DNA from 2 places in the Micromonospora sp. CNZ297 genome. Region 1 is predicted to be linked to the other one. Evidence: riboswitches for the same ligand, from Rfam matches in the RefSeq annotation. Region 1 holds a riboswitch; the other holds the start of a gene.
The links. Region 1 has a riboswitch for thiamine pyrophosphate ahead of FB454_RS17740 (ECF transporter S component). Riboswitches for the same ligand answer to the same signal wherever they lie in the genome.

Region 1 (5,542 bases):
ATCACCGCGTCGGTGGGCGCGCCGGCCTTCACCATCACGATCACCGCGCGGGGCCGCTCCAGCGAGCCGACGAAGTCCGCGAGCGACTCCGACGGCACGAACGTGCCCTCGTCACCGTGCTCGGCGACCAGGCTGCGGGTACGTTCCGGCGACCGGTTGTGCACCGCCACGGCGAAGCCGTTGCGGGCCAGGTTCCGGGCCAGGTTGCGGCCCATCACCGCCAGACCGGTGACCCCGATCTGCGCCGTCGCCTGCTCTGCCATGCGTACCGCCACCTCTCGTTCGTGCTGCCGTTCTGCGACCGTATCGCGGTCGCCGGGGGAGCGGGCGGGGACGTCAACAGGGCGTGATCGCCGGGTGGCCGTGCGTCTCGCGCGGGCGCGTTCGCGTTCTCTCCCGGTAAATCGGGTGCGGGTTTCCGGGCGGCGGGATAGCGTTGCCGCATGCGTAAGTGACGCCCCACCTCCGAGCCCGGTCCACCGCCGCCAGTGCCGTGGACCCGTCCTGCTCCGGGCGTCCGCATTCCTTCCCGCCACCGTCGGTCGCGGTGTCTGTCGTGATCGGAACGCACCGGAGCCCCCGCTCGGCGCGTCCCGGTCGGCGCGCCCGCACGACAGGAGGCCCGCGAATGCCCGCGAAGCGCAATCCGAAGAAGTCCCGCAAGCAGTCGTCGCCGCAGGTGACCCCGCCGAAGCTCGACGCGCTCACGGTGACGCCACCCGCGGTGGTGCTCCCCACGGAGCCGGTGGCGTCCGCCGTGTCCCCGGACTCGGTGTCGCCCTCGGATTCCCCGGAGATCCCGGTGCTGCCGGGCGCATCCGCGACGCCGCCCCGGTCCGGCCCACCGGCAGGGCGGCAGGCCCGGTTCACCGGGCGTAGTCAGCGCGCCGGCCAGACCCGGTTCTACGCCTTCCGCCGCAGCTGACCGACAGCCCTTCCCGGCCAGCCGCTCACCGGGCAGGCCCCTCATCGGGGGCCTGCCCGGGCGTCCCCCCGGAGATCTTGGACGATTCCGGCCCCTAGAGGCGCCATCCCGTACCAAGATCCACTCCAGCCGTGTCGATCATGAAGTTGGCGGCGACAAAACGGGCAACCGGTGCCGTCAACTTCATGATCAACAGGGCGAGGGTGGGCAGGGTGAGGGTGGGCGGGGACGGGGAGGCGGGGCGGGCCCGGGGTCAGCCGATCAAGGGGCGGAAGGTGCCCAGGGCGATGCTTGTGGCCAGGGCACCGCCGGCCAGCAGCGCGGCGCCCGCCACGAGCAGGGCGTCGGCGCGGGTGAAGCGCTGCGGGCGGGCCACGGTGCGCGGCGTACCCGCGTCGAAGCCCCGGGCGTCCATCGCCACGGCCAGCCGGGTACCCCGCCGGATCGCGCCCACCAGCAGCGTGAACGCGGTGGACGCGAACAGCCGCAGCTTCGCCACCGGGTTGCGGCCGGCGTCCACGCCGCGGGCCCGGCGGGCCATGCTGATCATCCGCCACTCCTGTTCCAGCAGCGGCACCATCCGGAACGCGGCGAGCGCCCCGATGGCGAACCGGGCGGGCGTCTTCGCGTTCTGGATCAACGCGTCCGCCAGGTCCGTCGGGTCGGTGGTGGCGAACACGACGATGCCGGGCAGCGCCACGGCGAGCATCCGCAGCACCAGGCCCAGCGCGGTGACGAGAACGCCCTCGGTGACCAGGACCGGACCGGCCTCGACCAGCACCCGGCCGGAGCGGTCGGCCGCGAAGAGCACCAGCGTGATCAGGATGCCGACGGCGCCGGCGAGCAGCGGCCAGGCCCGGCGGGCCAGCACCCGATAGCGGACCCCGAACAGCGGCAGCACCGCGAGTTCGACGGCGATGGCGATGGCCGGGGCCACCGGGTCGAGCGTCGCCACCAGGATCAGCGTGAAGACCACAGCGGCGGCCAGCTTCGCCACCGGGTTGCGCCGGGCCAGCGGGGCGCCGGGTGCGGCGACCGGTTCGAGGCCGATCACGTGGCCACCCCGGCGGGGGAGCGGTGCAGGGTGAGCGTCGTGTCGGCCAGCGCGGCGACGAAGTCCTCGTCGTGGGTCACCGCGACCACGCCGTGCCCGGCGTCGCGCAGCTCGGCGAGCAGGTCGACCAGCTCCAGCCAGGTCCGCCGGTCCTGGCCGAACGTGGGCTCGTCGCAGATCAGCAGGCGGGGCGCGGTGGCCAGGGCCGTCGCCACACTCAGCCGCCGCGCCTCCCCACCGGAGAGGGTGTACGGGTTGGCGCCGGCCAGCCGGTCCAGCCGCAACCGGTGCAGCAGCTCGTCGACGGTGGCGGTCACCGCCGACTCGGGCCGGCCGGTGCGGCGCGGGCCGAGCGCCAGCTCGTCGCGGACCGTGGCGGTGACGAACTGGTGTTCCGGGTCCTGGAACACCGAACCGATCCGGCGTACCAGCGCGGGTGCCCGCCAGCGGTGCGGGGGAGTACGCGCGTCCCGCCCGGCGAGTGCCGCCGACGCGGTGACGGCGCCCGTGCCGGGCTTCAGCAGGCCGCCCAGGAGCAGCGCCAGTGTGGACTTGCCGGCGCCGTTGGGGCCGAGGACGGCGAGCGCCTCGCCGGCGCGTACCCGGAGATCGGTGGGGTCGAGCCGGGGCGGCAGGCCGAGCCGCTCCGCGGTGAGCAGCACGTCGCCGGGCGGCGTGGTGGCGTGCCGGGGTGGCGCGACGTGGCCGGGTACCCAGACCCCGGCGGTGGCCAGCGCGTCGCCGTGCGCGGCGAAGACCGCCTCGGGCGGCCCGTCGGCGCGCACCCCGCCGCCGGGTTCCAGCACCACGACGCGGTCGACCAGCGGCAGTGCCTCGGTGACCCGGTGCTCGACCAGGACCATCGTGGTGTCCGGGTCGAGCGCGTTCGCGACGGCCCGGCGGATCAGGGTGGCACCGGCCGGGTCGAGGTTGGCGGTGGGCTCGTCGAGCAGCAGCAGCCCGGGACGCAGCGCGAGCGTGCCGGCCAGCGCCAGCCGCTGCTGCTCGCCGCCGCTGAGCGCTGCGGTGGGGCGGTCCCTGTCGTACGGGAAGCCGACCCGGTGCAGCGCCTCGTCGACGCGGGGCCAGATCTCCCCGGCGGGTACGCCACGGTTCTCCAGCCCGAACGCCACGTCGTCGCCGGAGCGGGCCATCACGAGCTGGGTCTCCGGGTCCTGGAAGACGATGCCGACGCGCTCGCGGGCCTTGCGCGGGTCCAGCCCGTCGATCTCGACGGTGCCCTCCTGCTCGCCGGAGTCCTCCGGCAGCAGCCCGGCCAGCGCGGCCAGCAGCGTGCTCTTACCGGCGCCGGAGGGTCCGAGCAGCAGCACCCGCTCGCCGCTCTCCACGCGCAGATCCACCCCGCGCAGAGCCCAGCGTTTCCGTCCCCCGTGCCGCCACCCGAACCCCCGCAGCACCACCCCGCTCACCGCCCACCCACCCCCTCTTCTCCGTCGATCATGAGGTTGACGGCGATGACGGGTGCCGAAACGGCCGCCAACTTCATGATCGACACGATGGAGGCGTCAGACCAGGGCTCGGTCGCGGCCGGCGGGGAAGCGGTCCAGGACGCCGGTGTTCGCCAGCGCGCGGGTGAGGACGTGCGCGCCGAAACCGGCGACGATCGTGGCGCTGACGATCGTGATCAGCGCGTACGGGAGGCGGTAGGAGGCGAAGTCGAACGCCTTGTTCCAGTAGACGAAGTCGAAGATCGCCGCGCCGAGGCCGGTCAGCGCGCCGGCCAGCACCGCCACCGGCAGTCGGAACGAGCGGTACCGGAACGCGGCGAAGGCCAGCTCGGCGCCGATGCCCTGCATCAGGCCCTGGAGGATCACGATGCTCGCCCACTGGCTGCCCAGCAGGGCCGAGATGATCGCGGCCACCGTCTCGCAGTACAGCGCGGCGCCCGGCTTGCGGATGATCAGGCCGGCGAGCACCGCCGGGATCAGCCAGACGCCGTAGAGCACGGCCTGTGCCGGCGGGAAGAACGCGAACGCCGCGTCGGTGGCGCTCCAGAGCAGGCCCCAGGCCCAGAAGACGACGCCGAAGGCGACGGCGATGACCGAGGCGACGACGATGTCGACGGTACGCCAGCGGTTGCTGTCGGTGTGGTTCACGGTTGGCTCCCAGTTCGTCGAGGTGAACCAGGAGAAGACGCACGCCGCGCCCGGTGGTCACCGGACGGCGACGCGGCTGGAGGTCGACCGAACTCCCTGCGCTGGCATTACCCAGATCAGGTTCGAGGGTCTGCGGGCACCGGCCCGCACTCTCAGCGCTGTGCGCTCCCCTGTCGGATGTGAAGTTGTCTCGTCGCAGACGCTAGCACCGACCACGGGCCCCGGCCCAGCAGGGCGAGTGTCGGTATGGTGGCGATCATGCTGGTGGATGCGCGGGGACTGACGTTCGAGGTACGCGCCGGCGGCCCCGAGGACGGTGACCCGGTCCTGTTGCTGCACGGCTTTCCGCAGCACTCCGGTGAGTGGGACGCGGTCACGCCCGCGCTGCACGCCGCCGGGCTGCGCACGTACGCGCTCGACCAGCGCGGCTACTCGCCCGGCGCGCGTCCGGCGGACGTCGGGGCGTACCGGATTCCGGAGCTGGTGGCCGACGCGGCCGCGGTGCTCGACGCGCTCGGGGTGACAGGCGCCCACGTGGTCGGCCACGACTGGGGCGCCATCGTGGCGTGGGGGCTGGCGGCGGCGCACCCGGAGCGGGTGCGGACGCTGACCGCGGTGTCGGTGCCGCACCCGGCCGCGATGGGGCACGCGCTCGCCACCGACCCGCGGCAGAAGGTCAAGTCCGCGTACATCGCGTTGTTCCGCAAGCCCGGTACGGCGGAGAAGGTGCTGCTGGCGTGGAACGGCGCCACGCTGCGCAAGCTGCTGAGCGGAGTGGGCGACGCCGACGTGGTGGCCCGGTACGCCGAGCCGATGCGCGAGCCGGGGGCGTTGACGGCGGCGCTGAACTGGTACCGCGCGATGACCGGTGCGGACATGAAGGCGGTCGCCCCGGTCGGGGTGCCGACCACGTTCGTGTGGAGCGACAAGGACGTGGCGATCGGCCGGACGGCCGCGCAGGCGTGCGCCGCGCACGTCACCGGTGACTACCGGTTCGTGACGCTGTCCGGCGTCAGCCACTGGATCCCGGACGAGGCGCCCGGCCCGCTGGCCGAGGCGATCCTCGCCCGGTGCGCGGGAACGGAGGAGGCATGACGGTGAGCGCCGAGGCGTACCTGGCGGTGGTGACCGAGACGATCGGCCGGGTCGCCGCCGAGCAGCGGCAGAACGTGGCCGACGCGGCCGACCTGATCGCGGCGGCGCTGCGCGCCGACGGTGTGGTGCACGCGTTCGGCACCGGGCACTCCGAGGCGCTGGCCATGGAGATCGCCGGCCGGGCCGGCGGGCTGGTGCCCACCAACCGGATCGCGCTGCGTGACCTGGTGCTGATCGGCGGCGACCCGGCCGACGTGCTCGGCCCGAAGCTGGAACGCGACCCGGCGGTGGCGCACCGCCTCTACGAGCTGGCGCCGATCCGGCCGCAGGACGTGTTCGTGCTGGCCTCGA
Region 2 (5,542 bases), on a different contig from region 1:
GCCGCGCCCGCGGCGACCACCGGCCCGACTCCGACTGGGACCTGGGCCTCTACTACCGGGGTACGCCCGACCTGGCCGGGCTGCGCGCGGTGGCCGCCTCCATCGCCGACGGGCCGGTGGACCTCACCGCACCGGGCGGCTGGGGACCGTGGGTCGACGGGGGCGGCTGGCTGCGCGTCGGCGGGGTCGCGGTGGACTGGATCTATCGCGACCTGGACCGGGTGCACCGGGTCTGGGCGGACTGCCGGGCCGGCCGCTACACGGTCGAGGCGCAGGCCGGGCATCCGCTCGGCTTCTACTCGCACGCGTACGCCGGGGAGGTGGCGCTCGGGCGGGTGCTCGGCGACCCGACCGGCGAACTGACCGCGCTGCGAGTCGAGACCGTCGACTACCCGCCCGCGCTCGGCGCCGCGCTGGTCGCCGGCGGCTGGGAGACCGGGCTGCTGCTCGACGGCGCGGCGAAGGGCGCGGCAGGGGGCGACGCCGGCTACGTGGCCGGCTGCCTGTTCCGGGTGGTCGGCGTGCTGGTCCACGCGCTGCACGGCCGGGCCGGACGGTGGCTCGTCAACGAGAAGGGCATGATCGCGTCCGCCGGGCGCCTGCCCGGTGCGCCGCCGGACTTCGCCGAGCGGGCGCAGGCACTGCTGGGCGCGGTGGGGCGTACCCCTGAGGAACTGGCGGCGACGATCGGTGCCGCCCGGATGCTGGCCGACCAGGTGCTGCCGCTGCCCGGATGACACCCGGGCAGCGGGCATAGGGTGGATCTCGTGAGTGAGATGACCTATCGCCGGCTGGGCGACTCCGGGCTCGTGGTGTCAGTGGTCGGTATCGGCTGCAACAACTTCGGCCGCAAACTCGACAGCGACGGCACCCGGGCGGTGGTGGACGCCGCGCTCGACGCCGGGATCAACTTCTTCGACACCGCCGACATCTACGGCGAGCCGCAGGGCGCCTCCGAGGAACTGCTCGGCCAGGCGCTCAAGGGCCGCCGCGACGACGTGGTGGTGGCCACCAAGTTCGGCATGGACATGCACGGCGCGAACGGGCCGGACCACGGCGCCCGGGGCGGCCGCCGCTACATCGCCCGCGCGGTCGAGGCGTCGCTGCGCCGGCTCGGCACCGACCACATCGACCTGTACCAGATGCACGAGCCCGACCCGGGCACCCCGATCGACGAGACGCTCGCCGCGCTGGACGACCTGGTGACCGCCGGCAAGGTGCGCTACCTGGGCAACTCCAACTTCGCCGGCTGGCAGATCGCCGACGCCGACTGGACCGCGTCGTCGCAGGGGCGTACCCGGTTCATCTCCGCGCAGAACCACTACTCGCTGGTGGAGCGCGGGGTGGAGGACGAGGTGATCCCCGCCTGCGAGCGGTTCGGCCTCGGCATGCTGCCGTTCTTCCCGCTCGCCAACGGGCTGCTCACCGGCAAGTACAAGCGCGGCGAGGCGCCCCCGGCGGGCAGCCGCCTGGCCGGTGGCGGCCGGTACGCCGAGCGGCTGGCCGCCGCGCGCTGGGACGTCATCGAGGCGATCGAGGCGTACGCGGCCGAGCGCGGCATCAGCATGCTCCAGGTGGCGATCGGCGGCCTGGCGGCCCGTCCCGCCGTGACGTCGGTGATCGCCGGCGCCACCACTCCCGACCAGGTGAAGGCCAATGCCGAAGCCGGGACGTGGCAGCCGTCCGACGAGGACCTGACCGCCTTGGACGCCATCCTCTGACCGTCCCTGCCGGTACATACGCGCCCGCTCGCGCGTCGGGGGTGCGCTCGCTCGTCGGCGTGCGAGCGTCGGGGCTTGCCCCGCGCGGCGTGCGCCCACCGTGGCCCGCCCGCCCGCCCGCCCGCGCGCGGAGGCACCCGTGGCGTTCCACTCAGGGGCAGCGCTCACGATGAGTGGAACGGTATGGGTGTCAAGAGGGCCCACAGACACCCACGGCGTTCCACTCGTCGCCAGATTCAGTCGCGAGTGGAACGCCATAAGTGTCTGTGGGCGGCCTCCTGACGCCCGTGGTGTCTTGGGCGTCCCGGCCCGGCCCGGCCAGGTGGCGGGTGGCGGCCGGGGGCGCGGCGGGGCGAGACTCGGGGCTGTGGGGCTGTGGGGCTGTGGGGCTGTGGGGCTGTGGGGCTGCGGGCTGCGAGCCGGGGTGCGGGGGGCTGCGGGTGCGGATCAGTGGTTTGCCGCGGCGGCGCGACGTTCTGCCAGGGCCTGGCGCACCAGGGCGACAGTGGCGTCGGGCCGGCGTAGCACGTCGTCGACGGTGAACCGGAGCACGACCCACCCGGCCGCGCGGAGCGCGTTCAGGCGCGCCACGTCCCGCCGGAAGTGAGCCCGTTCCCGGTGGTGGTCGCCGTCGTACTCGACCGCGAGGCGGAGAGCCGGCCAGGCCAGGTCCACCCGGGCCACGAAGCGTCCGCCGGCGCGCACCTCGTGCTGGGCGGTCAGCGGGCCGAGACCGGCGTCGAGGAGGAGCAGCCGCAGCCGCGTCTCCATCGGGGACTCGCTCAACGGCTCGGCCATCGTCAGTACCTCGCGCAGCAGCGGAGCGCCCGGCCAACCCGGCCGGTCGGCGGCGTAGGCCCGCAGGACGGGCAGCTTCACGACCCGGCGACGCAGCAGCGCGTCGACGGCGACCAGCGCCTCGGCGAGTGAGCCCTGCCGGCCCAGGTCGAACGCGGTACGCAGCGGGGTCGTGACCGGCAGCCCCGCGAACCGGGTGCGGTCCGACTCGGGCAGGGGCGACCGGGTCACCAGCAGCCGTGGATGAGGACGCATGCGGGCCGGGCTCGGCAGCAGCACGGTGACCGGCGCGTCGCGGCTGAGCACGTCCGTGCCGAACAGCCAGGCGGCGCTGCGTCCCGCCAGTGCGGCACCCGGCGGCAGGCGCAACGCCACCGCCTCGCACCACATCCGGTGGTCGTCGGCGCGGTGTCCGTCCCGGTGCACGTACACGTCCGGCAGCAGGCGGATCCAGGTCGGCCCGCGCAGCATCGTCCAGGTGAGCAGTCCTTCGGAGACGGCATGGCTGCCCCGGAACGGCAGGATCGCCAGGCGGCGCGGGACACGGGCGGGAACGGACATCCCGGCAGCGTGTCGTGACGAGACGATCACCTGTTGCCCCGGTACGGCATGTGAACGGTTCCTGGGAAAAACCTCACCCGGGGTTCCGTACGGGCGGGAGGCGTCGTACGGTAGGCCGCAAGTGACCCACGGGAGCCCGGTGCGGACCGGGCTGAGAGGGGGGCTGGGAGCCCCCGACCGTCGAACCTGATCCGGGTAATGCCGGCGCAGGGAGGAGCGTTGCCGTGCTGTCCCTGGGACGACTGCATCTCATCACCGACACCCGGCCGGGGCGTGACCCGCTCGCCGTGCTGCGTGCCGCCCTGCCCGTGGCGGGCGCCGAACTCGTCGTGCAGGTGCGCGTGGAGGACGACGCCACCGACCGGGAGGCGTACGAGCTGGCGTGCCGGGTGACCGAGGCGTGCCGGCCGTACGGGGCACAGTGCCTGGTCAACGACCGGCTGCACGTGGCGCTCGCGGTGGACGCCGCCGGGGGCCACGTCGGCGCGGACGATCTGCCGGTCGCAGCCGCGCGCTGCGTGCTCGGCCCGGACGCGGTGCTCGGCGCGACCGCCCGGGAGCCGGTGAGCGCCCGTACGGCCGTGGATGCGGGCGCGAGCTACCTGGGCGTGGGCCCGTGCCACGTCACCACCACCAAGTCCGGCCTGCCGGACCCGATCGGCCCCGAGGGGATACGCGCGGTCGCCGAGGCGGTCAGCGTCCCGGTGATCGCGATCGGTGGGGTGACGGCCGCGAGCGTGCCGGCGCTGCGGGCCGCCGGGGCGTACGGGGTGGCGGTGGTCGGCGCGCTCAGCCTGGCTGCCGATCCGGCGCACGCCACCGCCGAGCTGCTGCGGGCGCTGACGTGTTAAGAGGGGGCCCTTCCTCTACCGGAGGCGTTAACAGGGGGCCCTTCCTTACCGACGTGGCGGTGGTGGGCGCCGGGCCGGTGGGACTCGCGATCGCGTGGCGGTGCGCGCAGCGCGGACTGCGCGTGGTGGTGCACGACGACCGGCCCGGGTCGGGCGCCTCGTCGGTGGCCGCCGGGATGCTGTCGCCGGTCGCGGAGGCGTACTTCGGTGAGCACGAACTCACAGCGCTTCTCGTCGGGTCCGCCGCCCGCTGGCCCGGTTTCGCGGCCGAACTGGCCGGGGCGAGCGGCGTCGACCTCGGGTACCGCACCGAGGGCACGCTCGTCGTCGGGCTCACCGCCGACGACCTGGCCGAGGCGGGGCGGCTGTGGTCGTACCAACGGGGTCTGGGACTGCCGATCACGCCGCTGCGGCCCTCGGAGCTGCGCGACCGCGAGCCGGCGCTGGCACCGCGCGTGCGCGGCGGCGCGGTGGCCCCCGGCGACCACCAAGTGGATCCGCGACGGCTGGTCGCCGCGTTGCGCACTGCTGCGGAACGCGTCGGCGTGGAGCTGCGCCCGGCCCGCGTCGGCGCGCTGTCCGAGGTGGACGCCCGGGTCACTGTGGTCGCGGCCGGCTGCGGCGCGGCGAGCCTGACCGGCCTGCCGGTCCGGCCGGTCAAGGGCCAGGTGCTGCGGCTGCGCGCGCCGGGTGGCGGTCCGCCGGGCTTCCGGCACGTGATCCGGGGGTACGCGGACAGCGAGCCGGTCTACCTGGTGCCCCGGGACAGCGGTGAGGTCGTGGTCGGGGCGACTGTGGAGGAACGCGCGGACACCGAGGTCACCGCCGGTGGCGTGCTGACACTGCTGCGCGCCGCCGCGGAGCTGGTGCCGGAACTCGTCGAGTACGAGCTGGTGGAAGCCGTTGCCGGGCTGCGCCCCGGTACGCCCGACAACGCGCCGATCATCGGGCCGCTCCCCGGGCAGCCGGGCGTGCTCGCGGCGACCGGGCACCACAGGCACGGCATCGTGCTCACCCCGGTCACCGCCGACCTGGTCACCGAGCTGATCGTCACCGGCGAGCCGGATCCCGCGCTCGCCCCCTTCACCCCGGACCGCTTCGGGAAGGAGCGCACGTGGAACTGATCGTCAACGGCACCGGCCGGACGTTGCCCGAGGGCGTCACCGTCGCCGAGGTGGTCCGCACCGTCACCGACCGGAAGCGCGGGCTCGCCGTAGCGGTCAACGGCGAGGTGGTGCCACGCGGCGGCTGGTCGGCGAGCGTGCTGCGCGACGGCGACCGGGTCGAGGTACTCAGCGCCACCCAGGGCGGGTGAGCGGATGTCCACACTGGAGATCGGCGGGGTCGCGTTCGGCTCCCGGCTCATCCTCGGCACCGGCGGCGCGGCCAACCTGCACGTGCTGGAGCAGGCGATCCGCGCCTCCGGCACCGAGCTGGTGACGTTGGCGCTGCGCCGGGTGGACACCACGCCCGGCGGGTCGGGCGGCCTGCTCGACCTGGTGGAGCGCTGCGGCGTACGGCTGCTGCCGAACACGGCCGGCTGCCGCACCGCCGTGGAGGCGGTGAAGACGGCGCACCTGGCCCGGGAGGCGTTCGACACGGACTGGGTGA

Region 2: linked by a shared signal. The riboswitch ahead of thiE (thiamine phosphate synthase) and the one ahead of FB454_RS17740 (ECF transporter S component) in region 1 are both predicted to bind thiamine pyrophosphate.

What each region holds. Positions count from the first base shown of each region.
Region 1 covers NZ_VISU01000009.1:77,787-83,328, forward strand. Annotated here, with positions in the region: gene gndA (NADP-dependent phosphogluconate dehydrogenase) at 1-263, opposite strand, end outside; gene FB454_RS17725 (hypothetical protein) at 629-925, shown strand; gene FB454_RS17730 (energy-coupling factor transporter transmembrane component T family protein) at 1,179-1,979, opposite strand; gene FB454_RS17735 (ABC transporter ATP-binding protein) at 1,976-3,409, opposite strand; gene FB454_RS17740 (ECF transporter S component) at 3,506-4,096, opposite strand; TPP riboswitch at 4,172-4,278, opposite strand; gene FB454_RS17745 (alpha/beta fold hydrolase) at 4,355-5,191, shown strand; gene FB454_RS17750 (sugar isomerase domain-containing protein) at 5,188-5,542, shown strand, end outside.
Region 2 covers NZ_VISU01000006.1:323,916-329,457, forward strand. Annotated here, with positions in the region: gene FB454_RS14630 (nucleotidyltransferase domain-containing protein) at 1-737, shown strand, start outside; gene FB454_RS14635 (aldo/keto reductase) at 759-1,721, shown strand; gene FB454_RS14640 (DUF559 domain-containing protein) at 2,169-3,080, opposite strand; TPP riboswitch at 3,199-3,310, shown strand; gene thiE (thiamine phosphate synthase) at 3,305-3,931, shown strand; gene thiO (glycine oxidase ThiO) at 3,925-5,055, shown strand; gene thiS (sulfur carrier protein ThiS) at 5,046-5,246, shown strand; gene FB454_RS14660 (thiazole synthase) at 5,251-5,542, shown strand, end outside.